Regions from separate parts of the Paenibacillus sp. R-74696 genome, predicted to be linked through region 2. Evidence: predicted binding sites of a transcription regulator. Region 2 holds the regulator's gene; the other holds the start of a gene.
The links. Region 2 encodes Rex, which represses fermentation and respiration genes when NADH is low (regulators of the CRP and FNR family bind a similar motif). Its sites were predicted from a motif close to TTGTGAAATATTTCACAA; they were not measured.
Positions count from the first base shown of each region.

Region 1 (7,911 bases), on a different contig from region 2:
TTTCCGTTTCACATACCTTCTGACCAGTGACTCGGTGAGAGTTACTAGAGCAATTCTTGAAGCCATCTGTAAAATTCAAAATATTCTGCACACCACTGTCTCAAGTCTCACTAGCAACAGGAAATGTGCGAGATTAAAATTTTTTTAAGGAAAGCCACTGTGTAGAGCTTATATTTGGATGAGGAAGTTGGTGGGGGAAATATTCGGTGGAATACTATTCTAGTGAGATGGAAAATGCCGTCATTTGGAGGTCTATAGAATAAATAGCCATATTCCTTTAAGGGTTTTACTATGATTTGTCTTTTTGGTTTAGTTAGCTTAGGCATTAGAGTACACGTTCTCCTATAATTAGGTTCCCTATAATAGAAAAATCTGATTTTAGTATATTTCACTTTAATAATGTTCGTGTTTAGCCTATAATGATTATGATCAAAATTAAAGCTATATGCTTTTGCTTATAGTTTATGAGATATGTGTGTAATCAATTGAGAGCAAATGTTAAATAATTGTGAGATTTAGGCGTGAACAAAATTTCTGTGTCATGTTACATGACGTAAAAATGTTGACGTATGTGGATAAGCAATTATAATAAAGAGAATAGCAGCCAAGCACAACAACAATAATATAAGCAAGTAGGTTGCAGTTACAATACATCTATATTAAGGGGAGAAATCGAAGATGAAAAAACGTTTAGGTTTTATGTTGTCTATTGTTCTTATGTTCGCATTAGTATTGTCTGCTTGTGGTGGCGGCAGCAAAAACAATAATGGCGCTTCTGGCACAAACGGAGCAGCATCGTCTGCACCTGAAGCATCATCAGATGCTGGTACAGCAGCTAAGCTCAAAATCGGTATGGTTACAGATACAGGTGGCGTTAATGATAAATCCTTTAACCAAAGCGCTTGGGATGGTCTGCAAAAAGTGAAAACCGATACAGGTTCCGAAACAATGTATCTTGAAAGTAAAGGCGACGCTGATATGGAGCCTAACCTGAATCAATTCGTCTCTGAGAAATACGATATGATTTGGGGCGTAGGCTTCTTGTTCCAAGATGCAATGGGTAAAGTAGCGAAAGACAATCCGGACTCCAAGTTCGGCATCATTGACTCCGCTGTTGACGCACCAAACGTTGTTTCTGTTAACTTCGCAGCTAACGAAGGTTCGTTCCTTGTAGGTGTAGTTGCTGGCTTGACAACAAAAACAAATAAAATTGGTTTTGTAGGCGGCATGGAAATTCCGAGTGTTACTGTATTTGAAGCAGGCTTCAATGCAGGTGTAGCAGCAGTAAACCCTGAAGCGAAGGTTATCCGCAACTACACAGGCGAGTTCGGTAAACCAGACTTAGGTAAAGCAGCAGCAACCGTAATGTACAATGACGGCGTAGATATTATTTTCCAAGTTGCTGGTGGTACTGGTAACGGCGTATTCAACGAAGCTACAGCTCGTAAAAAAGCAGGGCAAGATGTATGGGTAATCGGTGTTGATAAAGACCAATCGATTGAGTTCGGCAACGAAGTTACGCTTACTTCCATGCTTAAAGGCGTTGAAGCTGCGATTTACCAAGTTTCCACTGACCTGATTAACGGCAAATGGGAAGGCGGCAAATCGGTTGTTCTTGGTCTTAAAGACGGCGCAGTTGGCCTGCCAGAGAACAACCCTAACGTTTCTGCAGAAATTATGACAAAAGTTGAAGACTACAAACAACAAATTATTAGTGGTTCGCTTGTAGTTCCAACTGAAGTGAAATAGTTTTAAACTTATGATTTAATGTCGTTTGTTTATTATGTACAGCCGACAAGACCTGCCCTCAAGCCGGTCTTGTCCTTTTTTGAGATTGGGAGCTAACAAACCGGGGAGGATAACTGGATGAAACAAAGTGCAGTGGCTGTCACACTTAAGGGGATTACGAAACGCTTTCCCGGGCTTGTAGCCAATGATTCGATTGATTTTGAGCTCAAGAAAGGCGAAATCCATGCATTGCTGGGCGAGAATGGTGCAGGTAAGTCTACGTTGATGAACATTTTGTTCGGCTTGTATCAGCCGGATGAAGGAGAAATCTGGGTCAACGGCAATAAAACGGTTATTGAAGGTGCAGGAAAAGCTATTGAGCTTGGAATTGGTATGGTACATCAACACTTTAAGCTGGTACAGCCATTTACAGTGGCTGAAAATATTGTGCTTGGCAATGAGCCGCGTAAATTTGGCACATTCGTCAATTATAAGCAAGCAAATGATAAAGTCCGTTCCATTTCGGAACGTTATGCATTGAAAGTAGATCCGCAGGTGCGGATTAAAGATATTACGGTGGGTATGCAGCAGCGTGTGGAAATTTTAAAAACCTTATACCGTGGCGCTGAAATTTTAATCTTTGATGAGCCAACTGCTGTGCTTACCGTACAAGAGATCGAAGAGCTGATTGGCATTTTGCGCAATTTGGCTGCAGAAGGCAAGTCCATTATTTTGATTACGCATAAGCTCAAAGAGGTTATGGCGCTTGCAGATTCGGTGACGGTTATTCGTCGGGGCAAGGTGGTTCGAACCGTTACGACAAAAGAAACGAACGAGCAGCAGCTTGCGGAGCTTATGGTTGGCCGTGACGTTAATTTTCAGGCGGTAAAAACCAAGAAAGAACCTGGAGAGCTTATCGTATCTGTTGAAAACCTTACGATGAAAGGCGAGGAGAATAAGCTCGTTCTAAATGGTGTCGCTTTTAATATCCGTGCAGGCGAGATTTTGGGTATTGCTGGCGTTGATGGCAATGGACAAAGTGAGCTGGTACAGGCTATTACTGGCATGCGTAAAGCGTCTGGTGGATCTGTGAAGCTTTTGGGCAAGGAAATGATCAATAAAACGCCGCGCCAAATGTCCGTTGCAGGCGTCAGTCACATTCCAGAAGATCGTCACAAGCATGGAATGGTGCTTGATTTCACACTCAGCGAAAATATGGTGCTGGATACGTACTTTGATCCACAGTTCGGCAAACATGGCTTTATTGATTTTAAAGCTATAGACGCTCTTGCGAATCAACTTGTAACTGAGTTTGATGTGCGTTCATCAGGCATTGGGGCCAAGGCCCGCTCCTTGTCGGGCGGTAACCAGCAGAAAGCCATAATTGCCCGTGAAATATGGAAAAATCCGTCCTTGCTCATCGCTGTACAGCCGACTCGCGGTCTGGATATAGGCGCGATCGAATATGTGCATAAGCGGTTAATTGAAGCGCGGGATGCAGGCAAAGCGATTTTGCTCGTTTCTTTTGAGCTGGATGAGTTGTACGCATTATCTGATCGTATTGCGGTTATGTATGAAGGTAAAATAATGGGCTATGCCGATGCTGATCAGCGTGACGATCAACAGCTGGGTCTAATGATGGCAGGCAATTCAACAGCGAAGCAGCCGAGCAAAGGTGGGAGATAGCAACCATGGATAAAGTCAAAGGAATTGCGGACAAAATATTCAATAAAACATCCTTCCTCGTCCCCTTGGTGGCTATCATTTTGGGTCTGTTATGCGGGGCAATAGCCATGCTGGCAGGCGGGTTTGATCCTATTCTAGCTTACCAATCACTGATTAAAAAGCTATTTGGCAGTCCTTACGATATGGGCGAGGCTATTCGTGCGATTACCCCGCTGATATTCACAGGTACAGCGGTTGCTTTCGCTTTCCGTACGGGCCTGTTTAATATCGGGGTAGAAGGCCAGTTCATGATGGGTATGACTGGTGCAACCGTCATAGGGATTACGCTTGACCTCCCTTGGTTTCTGCATGCTCCGCTTGCTATTATTGTCGGAGCGCTGTGTGGAGGCTTATGGGCGGCATTGACTGGCTATTTAAAGGCTGTTCGCGGCGTTAACGAGGTTATTTCTTCGATTATGTTGAACTGGGTTGCGCTTTATTTATCCAATTACATTATTCGTGCGTTTTTTGTGGCAAAAGGGCAGCAAAAATCGGATCCGATTCAAGAGTCAGCACTCGTATCGATTGGCTGGTTATCCGATGCGATGGATCATGCCCGTATGCATTGGGGTACTGTCATTGCCTTGCTCGGTATTGGGGTATTTTATATTATACTGTGGAGAACGAAGCAGGGCTATGAGCTCAGAGCAGTGGGACAAAGCCCTGACGCAGCGCTGTATGCAGGGATTAATGTCAATCGCACCATTGTAAAGTCGATGTTTATTAGCGGATTGTTTGCGGGACTGGCAGGCGTGTTTGAGACGCTGGGCGTATTTGGCTATCAGACGATTCTGGCAGCGCCATGGGGCTATGGCTTTGATGGTATCGCGGTTGCTTTGCTTGGCGGCAATACGCCAATTGGCGTATTGTTCGGTGCTGTACTGTTCGGTGGTCTCAGCTATGGCTCTGCGGGTATGAGCTTTGGAGCGGGCGTACCGCCAGAGCTCGTTCGAATCGTTATTGGTTCGATCATTTTCTTTATTGCTTCGCATGGCATAGTAAAGTTTTTCTTAAAACCATTCCTTGGTCGACGTGCAGACAAGCGTAAGGAGGCGATCTAATATGAATGCACTAGAGATATTGGGTCAGCTTATTAACGTTACGCTTGTATTTTCTACGGCGCTTATTTTTACCGGTCTCGGTGGACTATTCTCTGAGCGCTCAGGCGTTATTAATATCGGTCTCGAAGGCTTGATGGTGTCTGGCGCGTTCGCGGCAGCAGTCATTACCGACTATGCGATACAAGCTGGTTATGAGGAATCTGCTCCGTGGATAGGCTTAGTGGGGGCAGCGATTTATGGGGTGATATTTGCCCTTCTACATGCGATATCCACCATTACATTTAAGGCGGATCAGACGATAGTCGGTGTCGTTATTAATATTTTGGCAGCGGGTATCGCGATTTATTTGACGAAAAGCTTGTATGAGGGTTCGGGACAGACGACAACGCTGACTCATGTATTCAACAAATGGGAAATCCCTTATTTATCAGATATTCCGTTTTTTGGAGAGGCGTTCTTTAAAGCTTATCCGACGACCTATGTTGTTATTATCCTTGTCATTATCAGCTATATTGTGCTGTACAAAACGCACTTCGGCTTGCGCCTTCGCGCAGTCGGCGAATACCCAAGCTCGGCCGATACAGTGGGTATCAGCGTAACAAAATACCGTTATATCGGCGTGCTGCTCAGCGGAGCACTTGCAGGTCTTGGCGGTGCGACCATTACGTTAACAACGACGAGCAACTTTGCCCATAATACCATTTCGGGCCAAGGCTTTATCGCTATCGCGGCTGTTATTTTCGGAAAATGGAATCCTCTCGGCGTTGCGGGAGCTGCTATTTTCTTCGGCTTCGCGCAAGCGATTCGGAACTTTGCTCAACTGTTCGATTGGTCGCAGCAAATTCCGACTGAGTTTTTCTATATGCTGCCATACGTATTGACGCTCGTTGTACTCGTTGGTGCAGTAGGACGTTCTTCCGCTCCAGGCTCGCTTGGCGAACCATACGATCCAGCTAAGCGCTAATCGAAACAAGAAGCATCATACTTCCCATGGCTATCACGTAAGTGATGATTCATCCATGGGAAGTTTTTTTGTTTTCTAACCCTTTACACAAGGTTAGTCACAGAAAATCCACGATTGTGGATAACTTGTGGATAACCATGTGCGTAAACGCTGCATTTATACACAATAGCCGCCAATGATGGAAAGTTTAGCTGTGGCAGGTGCTATTTTCAAAGGGAATTCACACTTTTGTCATAAACGCATTGACAGCATGATCTGCCTGGAGTAAATTAAACCTTATCAAATGAATTTACCGTAAAGGTCAAATGAAAGGCGAACGACTTTTTAGGTTTGTGCATCAATTCACAAAGTCGGTAGTAGCCATATCTGGAATGGGCAATCAGCTTGCCCTTCCCTCATAAGAGGAGAGGATTAACTGTGGAAGCACTGGCACTGGAACGCAAGGCGGAGCAGAACCGCGAACTGCGGGAACGGCTAATGCAATTGAAGAAAGAGCGCAACGCCATCATTCTTGCTCATTATTATCAGCGTGATGAAATTCAAGAGGTTGCGGATTTTCGCGGCGACTCGTTTTTGCTAGCTCAGAAAGCGGCTCAGACGGATGCGGATGTCATCGTATTTTGCGGCGTGCATTTTATGGGGGAGAGCGCCAAAATTTTGGCTCCCAATAAAACCGTCATTATTCCGGACGAGCGTGCAGGCTGCCCGATGGCCGATATGGTCAATGTCGATGGTCTTCGCAAGCTGAAAGCCCAGCATCCGAATGCGACTGTCGTTACGTATATTAACTCTTCCGCCGAAATTAAGGCAGAGACTGACATTTGTTGTACATCGGCGAATGCGGTTAACGTTGTAAATTCCGTTGAAGGCCAAGACGTCATTTGGGTACCGGACAAGAACCTTGGGCACTATGTGCAGCAGAAGACCGATAAGAACATGATCATCTGGGAAGGCTACTGCAACACGCATGACATGTTGACGGTAAAGGATGTAGAGGAAATGAAGGCGAAACATCCGAATGCGCAGTTTGTTGTGCATCCTGAGTGCCGCCCTGAAGTGGTGGAGCTGGGTGATTTTGTCGGCAGCACGACAGCGATTATTAAATATTGCAAGGAATCGGATTGCAAGGAGTTCATTGTCGGCACGGAGGATGGCACAGGCTATCAGCTGAGATTGGACAGCCCGGACAAAACATTCCTGTTTGCATCTAAATATTTGGTTTGCCCGAACATGAAGGTTAATAACCTGAAGAAGCTGGTTAAATGCCTTGAAACGATGCAGCCGCAAATCTATGTACCGCCGCATGTGGCGGATCAAGCACGCTTGTCCCTGGAGCGCATGTTACTCGTGAAATAGGAGCAGCATGCGCTACTCCTATGCCTGGAGGCGCAGAAATGATTCCCAGATACCTTGTAGACATAAAGCTGGACGAACTGCCGGTAATCGAGAAGGATGTTATTGTGATTGGGGCCGGCATTGCCGGTCTTTTTACCGCACTTCGGGCCAGTGATCGGCATTCCGTGCTGATGATTACGAAGAAGTCGCTGCTCGACAGCAACACCCGCTATGCGCAAGGCGGCATTGCCGCGGTCATATCGGAGGACGATTCACCAGCTTACCACAGCGAGGACACGCTAATTGCGGGAGCGGGGTTGTGCTCGGAGGATGCGGTCAATGTGCTCGTGCATGAGGGGCCGGAAGGTGTGAATCAGCTCATTGAAATGGGCACACAGTTCGATTTGGAAAATGGCGAGTTTGCGCTGACGAAGGAAGGCGCTCACAGCCAGCGTCGTATTTTGCATGCGAATGGGGATGCGACGGGCTACGAAATTGTACGAGCCTTATCGGAGAAAGCGTTATCCAAGCCGGGTATTGAAGTATGGGACGACCACTTTGTCATCGATTTGGTTACCAATGATGGAGAATGTGTGGGCGCTGTTGTGCAAAAGCCGGACGGCTCGCGTCTGCTTGTACGCGGCAAGGCGACCATTCTATGCTCGGGCGGCGCAGGCCAGCTCTACCGTTACACGACGAATCCTGAGGTGGCCACAGGCGATGGGATCGCTATGGCTTACCGGGCAGGAGCTTTTATACAGGATGTAGAGTTTGTCCAGTTTCATCCGACCTCCCTATGTTATCCTGGAGCGCCACGGTTTCTGATTTCAGAGGCCGTACGCGGCGAAGGAGCCGTCCTCCGCAATACGCGAGGCGAGCGTTTTATGGAGCGCTATCACCATCAGCTGGAGCTGGCGCCGCGTGACGTAGTGGCCCGCGCAATTATTAGCGAGATGGAAGCTACGAAATCAACTTTTGTTTATTTGGATGTGACGCATGAGTCGCCGGATATGGTGAAGCATCGTTTTCCGAATATTTATGAATTTTGCCTGCAATACGGTTTGGATTTGACGACAGATTGGATTCCGGTCGCCCCTG
Region 1 covers NZ_JBPULM010000013.1:85,191-93,101, forward strand. The annotation lists gene ACSR9A_RS02600 (BMP family lipoprotein) at 679-1,749, shown strand; gene ACSR9A_RS02605 (ABC transporter ATP-binding protein) at 1,867-3,414, shown strand; gene ACSR9A_RS02610 (ABC transporter permease) at 3,420-4,514, shown strand; gene ACSR9A_RS02615 (ABC transporter permease) at 4,516-5,478, shown strand; gene nadA (quinolinate synthase NadA) at 5,896-6,834, shown strand; gene nadB (L-aspartate oxidase) at 6,873-7,911, shown strand, end outside.
Region 1: the regulator Rex is predicted to act here: its motif matches at 5,809-5,826, upstream of nadA (quinolinate synthase NadA).

Region 2 (7,911 bases):
ATCCGTCAGCGAAATGTACCCGCGCAAGGTGCTGACGAAGGTGCTCGTCAGCGATGTGACAGACCGCTTATGCGGCGCATCGCGCCCAGGCCATTTTGACGGCGTTGGGACGGTCGTCAGCAAGCTGTTTCATTTGGTGCAGCCAAACCGGGCATACTTTGGCATGAAGGATGCTCAGCAGGTCGCGGTCATTGCGCAAATGACCGATGACTTGAATTTTCCGGTAACGATCGTGCCCTGCCCGATTGTCAGGGAGCCGGATGGCCTGGCGCTCAGCTCGCGCAATGTGTATTTGAATGCGGAGCAGCGGGCGCAGGCTGTCGCCCTTTCTTCGGCGCTTACAAAAGCGCGGGAATGGATAAAGGATGCCTCGCTAACGCCAGCAGCGCTCGAGAACAAAGTGCGTGCTGCGATCAGTGAAGCACCGCTTGCAAATATCGATTATGTCGAAGTGCTGGAATATCCAGCGCTTGCTACTCCTGCTGCTGAGATACCGTTTCACCGGGGCCAGCAGCGTTATATTTTGGCTTTAGCCGTAAAATTTGGGTCGACCCGCTTAATTGATAATGAGCTGTTTGAACCTTTGGAGGTGAATGGCAATGTTTAGAACGATGATGAAATCAAAGCTGCACCGCGCGACGGTAACGGAGGCCAACCTCAATTACGTCGGCAGCATTACCATTGATGAGGATTTAATGGATGCGGCGGATCTTTGGGCCAATGAAAAAGTGCAGATCGTCAACAATAATAATGGTGCACGCCTTGAAACGTACGTTATAAAAGGGGAACGAGGCTCTGGCGTTATTTGCCTGAATGGCGCAGCCGCCCGCCTCGTGCAGCCAGGAGATACGGTCATTATCATTTCTTATGCATCGATGACGGAGGAAGAGGCTAGAAATTACAAGCAGCGAGTCGTTATTTTGGATGAGGCGAACCGACCGGTTTCGCAATTGACAGAAGAAATACATGCGACGATTTTGTAAGCAGGCTGTTGTCAGTTCCTCCGTTATGTAAAGGCTGGTTCCAAGTATGAAAAGCACCCGCTTAACAAAGAATGAGGTTATCACTCCTCAATTCTTTGGTGAAGGCGGGATGCATGATGTTCCAGCATATGTTTGCGACGATGAACGAAATGCTCGACAACATTATTGATTCCTACCCTCTGGCGGCGGAGGAGCAGAAGCAATATTATGATGAGCAGCTTTACGCTTTAAAGCAGATCAGCGATTCTTTAATTGAGCAATGGATTGATTTTGAAGAAAAATTTGCCGGTTTTACAGAGGATGAAGCTGAGCAATCCAATGCTTCACTGCTTACAGCGGCAGCAGAGTATGAAGGTCAAGCATTAGCGGCGGTGCCGCAAGTGTCGTCACCACAGCAAGCGGATAAACCAAACGTTTCGCAGCAGCCTATTTCTGGCATGACTGTGGAGCAAGCGGAGCTCATATCCAAAGGACAGGGCTATTATCAATTATTTATGTTTTCCCATGCTGCAAAGCAGTTCCAGCTTGCTGTAAACCACTTGCCGGAATGCAATTTGGCAAGGCTGTTTTTGGCTATGACGAATATGCACCTGCAAAATTGGAGTGAGGCGCAGCGTCATTTTCAACTGCTAATTGGACTTACGGACTATCCGAAATGGCTCGCTTTAAGCTATAATGCCCTTGGGTGCATTCAAGCGGTTCATTTAAACTTGGAGCAGGCAGAGCAATTTTTCCTTAAAGCCTATGAGCTGGACCCAAGCTTTAAGGACCCGCTGAATAATTTGCAGAGCTGCCGGGAACGTCCGCAGCAGTTGTCATTATTGTTCGGCAGCACGGAGCTATGCTGCTTGTGAGAGGATCGGATTTATTTTATGAAATATGCAGTGCTTGATTTGGAAACGACCGGACACAGCGCCTCCGATGATATTTTACAGGTGGGGCTGGTCCTCCTTGATGATGATCTTGAAGTTGTTCATACGTATAATTCGTTTGTAAAGCCAACGATTGCCATACCGCCGTTTATTACGCAGCTTACCGGCATTGACGAGGCGATGGTGGCGGATGCGCCGGAGCTGTCTGATGTGCTGATGGACATGATTCCGCTGCTTGATGATGCGGTGCTCGTGGCGCATAATGTCAATTTTGACGCTGGTTTTCTGAACCAGGCGCTCGATCGCAGCGGGTACCATACGTTTGCAGGGCGCAGGCTCGATACGATTGAGCTGCTGCGCATTCTTTTTCCATCGATAACTTCTTACCAGCTTGGTGCTGTTTCTGAGCAGTTCGGCATTACGCATGAGCATCATCATCGCGCTGATAGCGATGCAATGGCGACCGCCGTTATATTCGCCAAATCGGTACAAAAGCTTCGGAGCCTGCCGCTGCTGACTTTGCAGCGGTTATCTTCGCTTGTGGACAATGGCAGCGATTTAAGCTGGTTTATTACGGTTACGCTTAAACAGGTAGAACAAAACATCGTAATGGGCGTCCCCGATTATGATTTTTTCAACCAGTTTGCATTGAAAGCTAGAGAATGGACAGAGGAAAAGCCCGCGCGCAGCGAAGAGGGAGCCTCGCCTTTGCAGGAGATGTCATTCGAGCAATATTTGGATGAAATCAAGCAGCGCTTTATTGAGCAATTTCCTAATTATGAAGAACGCGAAGCGCAGACGACGATGTTCCGTGAAGTGTTTGACTCGCTGGACAGCAAACGCCATTTGCTTATTGAAGCAGGAACGGGTACAGGAAAGTCTCTCGGCTATTTAATACCCGCGCTCTATTATGGTATCCGCCAGGATGAGAAGATAGTCGTCAGCACGCATACCATTAATTTGCAAGAGCAGTTGAGGCATCGCGATGTACCGCTGCTTAAGCAGATTTTGCCGATAGAGTTTCGGGCTTCAATCTTCAAGGGCAGAGGCAATTATTTGTGCCTGCGCAAGTTTGAAAGTAAAATAAATACAAGGGATATGATGTCTCCTGTTGACGATGCGATTACAGCCTCGCAAATGGTCGTGTGGCTGGGCGAGACGGAAACGGGCGATCAAGAGGAGCTGAATTTCAGCAACAAGGGGACCGACTTCTGGTCTACCGTTGCCAGCGATGCAGATTCCTGTCTGAACCGGGCGTGTCCTTGGTTTAAACGCTGTTATTATCATCGTGCCAAGCATGAAGCCAATATAGCTGATGTGTGCATTACGAATCACTCCATGCTGTTCACAGACATACAGGCCGATCATCGGCTGCTGCCGACCTACAGCCATTTGATTGTCGATGAGGCGCATCATGTGGAGGAAGTAGCAAGCAAGCATCTGGGCATGCAGCTCGGCTACTATACGATAACCAATGCGTTTACGCGTATGTTTAAGGACGCTCGTTCCGGCCTGCTGCCATCTCTGCGCATTCATCTCCAGCAGGAAAGCGATGAGCGGGTGCAAGGCTGGCTGGAAACGATTGATACCGTTATTCCCGCCTTTACGGAAGTGAAGGAGCATTGGGAAAGGCTGTTTGAGATGCTGTACAGCTTTGTTCAAGCTTCTCCTGATGCGACGGGTGAAAACAATCAATCTGTGTACCGTTTGCGAGGCGACAGCCTCCCGGAAGGCTGGTCCGAAGTGCTCGCCGAAGAGACCAATATTCATACGGAGCTCATTCGCGTGCTGAAGACGGCTGAGAAAATGTCCGAGGAGATTAAAGATCGCATTGATGAGCTGGCGGTACAGGCGCTTGTAACGGACTTGAATGGCGCTTTACGCGATTTGACGAGAGTCAAGGATGATCTGCGCAGCTTTATGAAGGTCGATCAGACGACGGACGTGTTCTGGCTGGAAGCCAATATGACCTACAAGCATCGATCGCTGCATCTTTATGCGGTGCCAATTGATGTGAGCAGCCAGCTTCAGCAGTATTTATTTGATGTGAAGGACAGCATTATTTTAACGTCCGCCACTCTATCGGTGCAAAAATCATTCCAGTTCGCTGAAGAGCAGCTTGGACTTGGCGGCTTTGAAGAAGCGGGAAGGCTGCGTACCGTGCAGCTGGCATCGCCATTTAATTACCGTGAACAAGCGCTCGTTATTATTCCGCGCAATTTCCCTGTTCTTAAAGGCTCAGCGGGAGAGCCCGCATTTATTTCAATGCTCGTCTCTTCCTTGGCAGATGCGGTGCAGCAGACAAATGGCAGAATGCTAGTGCTGTTTACCTCTTACCGAATGCTAAAGCAGGTATACGATCCGCTTAAGGCGGCGCTTGCGGCCACCAGCATTCAAGTGCTGGGCCAAGGCATCGACAGCGGCAATCGTACGAAGCTGACGCGGCGGTTTTTACAGCAGCCGGAGTCTGTGCTGCTTGGCACAAGCAGCTTTTGGGAGGGCGTTGACATTCCTGGCGAAGCCTTAACTTGCCTTGCTATCGTCAGACTGCCATTCCAACCGCCGAATCATCCGCTGCTGGAGGCGAAGTCGGAATTGCTGCAGCGCCAAAAGCAAAATCCTTTTATGAAGCTGTCGATCCCGCAAGCGGTTATTCGCTTCAAGCAAGGCTTTGGCAGGCTCGTGCGAACGGCGAAGGATAAAGGGATTGTCATTATTTATGATACACGGGTTATTGAAACGTATTATGGCAAGCATTTTCTCTATTCTTTGCCTGGACCGAAAATTGAGCATATGCATATCGAACAAATTGTACCGAGAATGAGAGAATGGCTTGGTGCCGAGAAGGAGGAGGAGAACGGGTGAAGCAGACGAAAATATCGGAGGCCGTCGTAAGACGCCTCCCCATTTACCTGCAAGTGCTGAACGAGCTGAACAACCGGGAGGTGCAGACCGTTTCGTCCCAGGAGCTTGGCGTCAAGCTGGATTTAAATCCGGCGCAAATCCGCAAGGACTTGGCGTATTTCGGTGATTTTGGCCGCAAGGGTATCGGCTATGATGTGACGTATTTAATTGAAAAAATTCGCCAAATACTCAAGCTTGATCAGACGATTAATGTGGCGCTTGTCGGTGCGGGTAATTTGGGTCATGCTCTATGCAATTATAATAAATATTCTAAAGACAATATGAAAATTATTGCGGTGTTTGATGTGCATCCATCTAAAATCGGCTCGCAAATTAATAATTTGACCGTAATGCCGATGGATATGCTGAAACATACGGTTGAGGAGAATAATATTCGAATTGGGATTATTACCGTTCCCGGATTTGAAGCGCAAAACGTTGCTAATCAATTTATAGATGCGGGCATTGAAGGCTTGCTCAATTTTGCCCCAGCGATATTGAAGGTACCAGAAGAAATTCGCATTCATCATGCTGACTTTACGAAAGAGCTGCTAAGTCTGGCGTATTACTTGGAGAGGGAAAGGGATGACGAAAATGAGCCAAATTTGGATTGAAAATGGACGTTTTGTAACGATGGAGGATGGCGAGCATGTGCTTCAAGGGCATATGGTTGTGACCGATGATCGCATTACATATATCGGAGCAGAAGCTCCAACTGGGCTGCAAGCCGATGTGCAGAAGCTGGACGGCAGTAAGCTTGCTTTTATGCCGGGCCTAGTAAACACGCATGGGCATGCAGCTATGACCTTGCTGCGCGGCTACTCCGATGATCAAAACCTGCAAGTCTGGCTGGAGCAAAAAATGTGGCCGATGGAGGGCAAATACATCGACCTTGATACACGTGCGGGCAGCGCGCTTGCCGTGGTAGAAATGCTGAAATCCGGTACAACGGCTTTCGTGGATATGTATGACCGCATGGATCAGCTGGCCGAAGTCGTGGAACAGTCCGGCATTCGCGGCTGTCTGACGCGCGGCGTCATTGGCCTCTGCCCAGAGGATGTGCAGCAAGCGAAACTGGAGGAAGCGATAGCTTTCGCACGCGATTGGAACGGCAAGGCAAATGGCCGTATTACGACGATGATTTCGCCGCATGCGCCTTATACATGCCCGCCCGATTATATTGAGAAATTCGTGCAGGCTGCTCATGATTATGATTTGCCGCTGCACACGCATATGTCAGAATCAATTGCCGAAGTAGAGCAGAACGTTCGCGATTATGGCGTTCGTCCCGTTCAGCATCTCGACAATTTAGGCTTCTTCTCTCGTCCGGCACTTGTTGCTCATGCGGTGCATTTGAATGACGAGGAAATTGCGCTGCTTGCTGACCGCAAAGTAGCTGTATCGCATAACCCGGTCAGCAACCTCAAGCTGGCAAGCGGCATTGCCCGCGTTCCTGATTTGCTTCGCGCTGGTGTAACGGTATCACTAGGCACGGACAGCGCGGCGAGCAACAACAATCTCGATCTGTTCAAGGAAATCAATCTTGCGGCTTTGCTGCATAAAGGTGTTTCTGGCGATCCTACGGTTGTTCCAGCCATTGAAGCTTTGCGAATGGGCACGGTATACGGCGCTCGCTCTATTTGGCAGGAAGATTCCATTGGCCGCCTGCGCGTTGGCATGAAGGCGGATTTCATCGCCATCGATATTGAACAGCCGCATTTTTACCCACAGACGGATATTGTGTCCCATCTGGTGTACGCGGGCTCGGGCCGCGACGTCAAGCATGTATGGGTAGACGGGCGTCAGGTTGTACGGGATGGCGAATGCACATTGCTCGATGAGGAGAAAATTCGTCACGATGCTCAGGCAAGCTTCGAGAGGTTGTTGAAGGCATAATGCGGGCGAGAACGAGAAAGCCGTTTTGGACGGTAAAACGGGCTGTCTTTATTTCAATTGTTTTTGTTATCGCCTTGTTGACCGTTACGATTGTTTATTACCGCGCTGTGCATAAGGAATTATGGGCAGAGGAAGCTCCAATTAAGGCGTATGCTGTAGAAGCCGCACAGTTGACGGAAGTTACGGGCATGACGAAGCAGGTGTGGGATGGCATTTCCTGGGTCGTAAAAGGGAAGACCGCGGATGAACAAGAAGTTTACGTATTTCTGACAACAGTCGAAAGTCCTGTGCTTACACTGAAAGCAACGGAACATATTACAGCAGAACAGGCGGAATCTGCGTTACTGAGCAGTAAGCCGGATGCGGATGTTAAAAGGACACAGCCGGGATTGCTGAACGGCGAGCCGGTATGGGAAATTTTTTACAGCCGTGATGAAGCGATAACGAAATATTATTATGCGTATTATTCGTTCCGCGATGGCGCATTTGTGAAGCAATATAGTTTAGTAGGTGACAAGGCGTCCTAGCTGTATTGGATGCTTAAGCTGTAACAGCTGGAATTGCTGGCTATTATTACACCCCCTTATTCAAAAGGCGATGTGATATACTTTCGTGTATCGGAGTTGATATGCGTTTGGTATATCACCGTCATTTTGAGAGGGGGATTTTTACGATGTTCAAACTCAGGATCATGCCGATTTTGCTAACAGCTGCTGCGTCCGCCCTCGTTTTGTTTGGAGGCTGGCTCATTTATCATCAGGTTGCATTCGCAGCTCCGCTTGCCAAGGCGGTTGATCAAATAGAAGGCATTGCTTCATCCGACACACCTATTATGGATACGGACCGTATTACTTTCCCGCTGACGCTTACAGCCGGAGCGGATTTAAAGCATGTATATGAAACGATAGTCGAGCAAAGCAAATCTGTCGCCCAGAGCCGCGACATTCAGCTCGATATTGCGAATACCGACTCGAATGCGAAGCTGGATCAGCTGTGGTCATCGTCTTTATTCAAAGTGGCCGAAGCGATGGAGCACAAAAACTATTCTGCTATTCCGGAGGCACTTAAAGCTTTGGCAGATGAACATTCGGGTGTGGAGGCCATTACCGATATCGATGATAGCAATGTCTATATTACGCTGAAAGATGGCACGGCAACGAAGTATATCATCCTTCCGCGCGTTGCCCCGCAGCTGGAGGTGTCCAGTTATGCGTAAATACGGCATCGAAATGGCGATTGGCTTTGTTCCGGTATTC
Region 2 covers NZ_JBPULM010000030.1:110,947-118,857, reverse strand. The annotation lists gene panC (pantoate--beta-alanine ligase) at 1-607, shown strand, start outside; gene panD (aspartate 1-decarboxylase) at 600-983, shown strand; gene ACSR9A_RS12240 (tetratricopeptide repeat protein) at 1,097-1,837, shown strand; gene dinG (ATP-dependent DNA helicase DinG) at 1,856-4,720, shown strand; gene ACSR9A_RS12230 (redox-sensing transcriptional repressor Rex) at 4,717-5,373, shown strand; gene ACSR9A_RS12225 (amidohydrolase) at 5,354-6,655, shown strand; gene ACSR9A_RS12220 (hypothetical protein) at 6,655-7,182, shown strand; gene ACSR9A_RS12215 (hypothetical protein) at 7,329-7,871, shown strand; gene ACSR9A_RS12210 (AAA family ATPase) at 7,864-7,911, shown strand, end outside.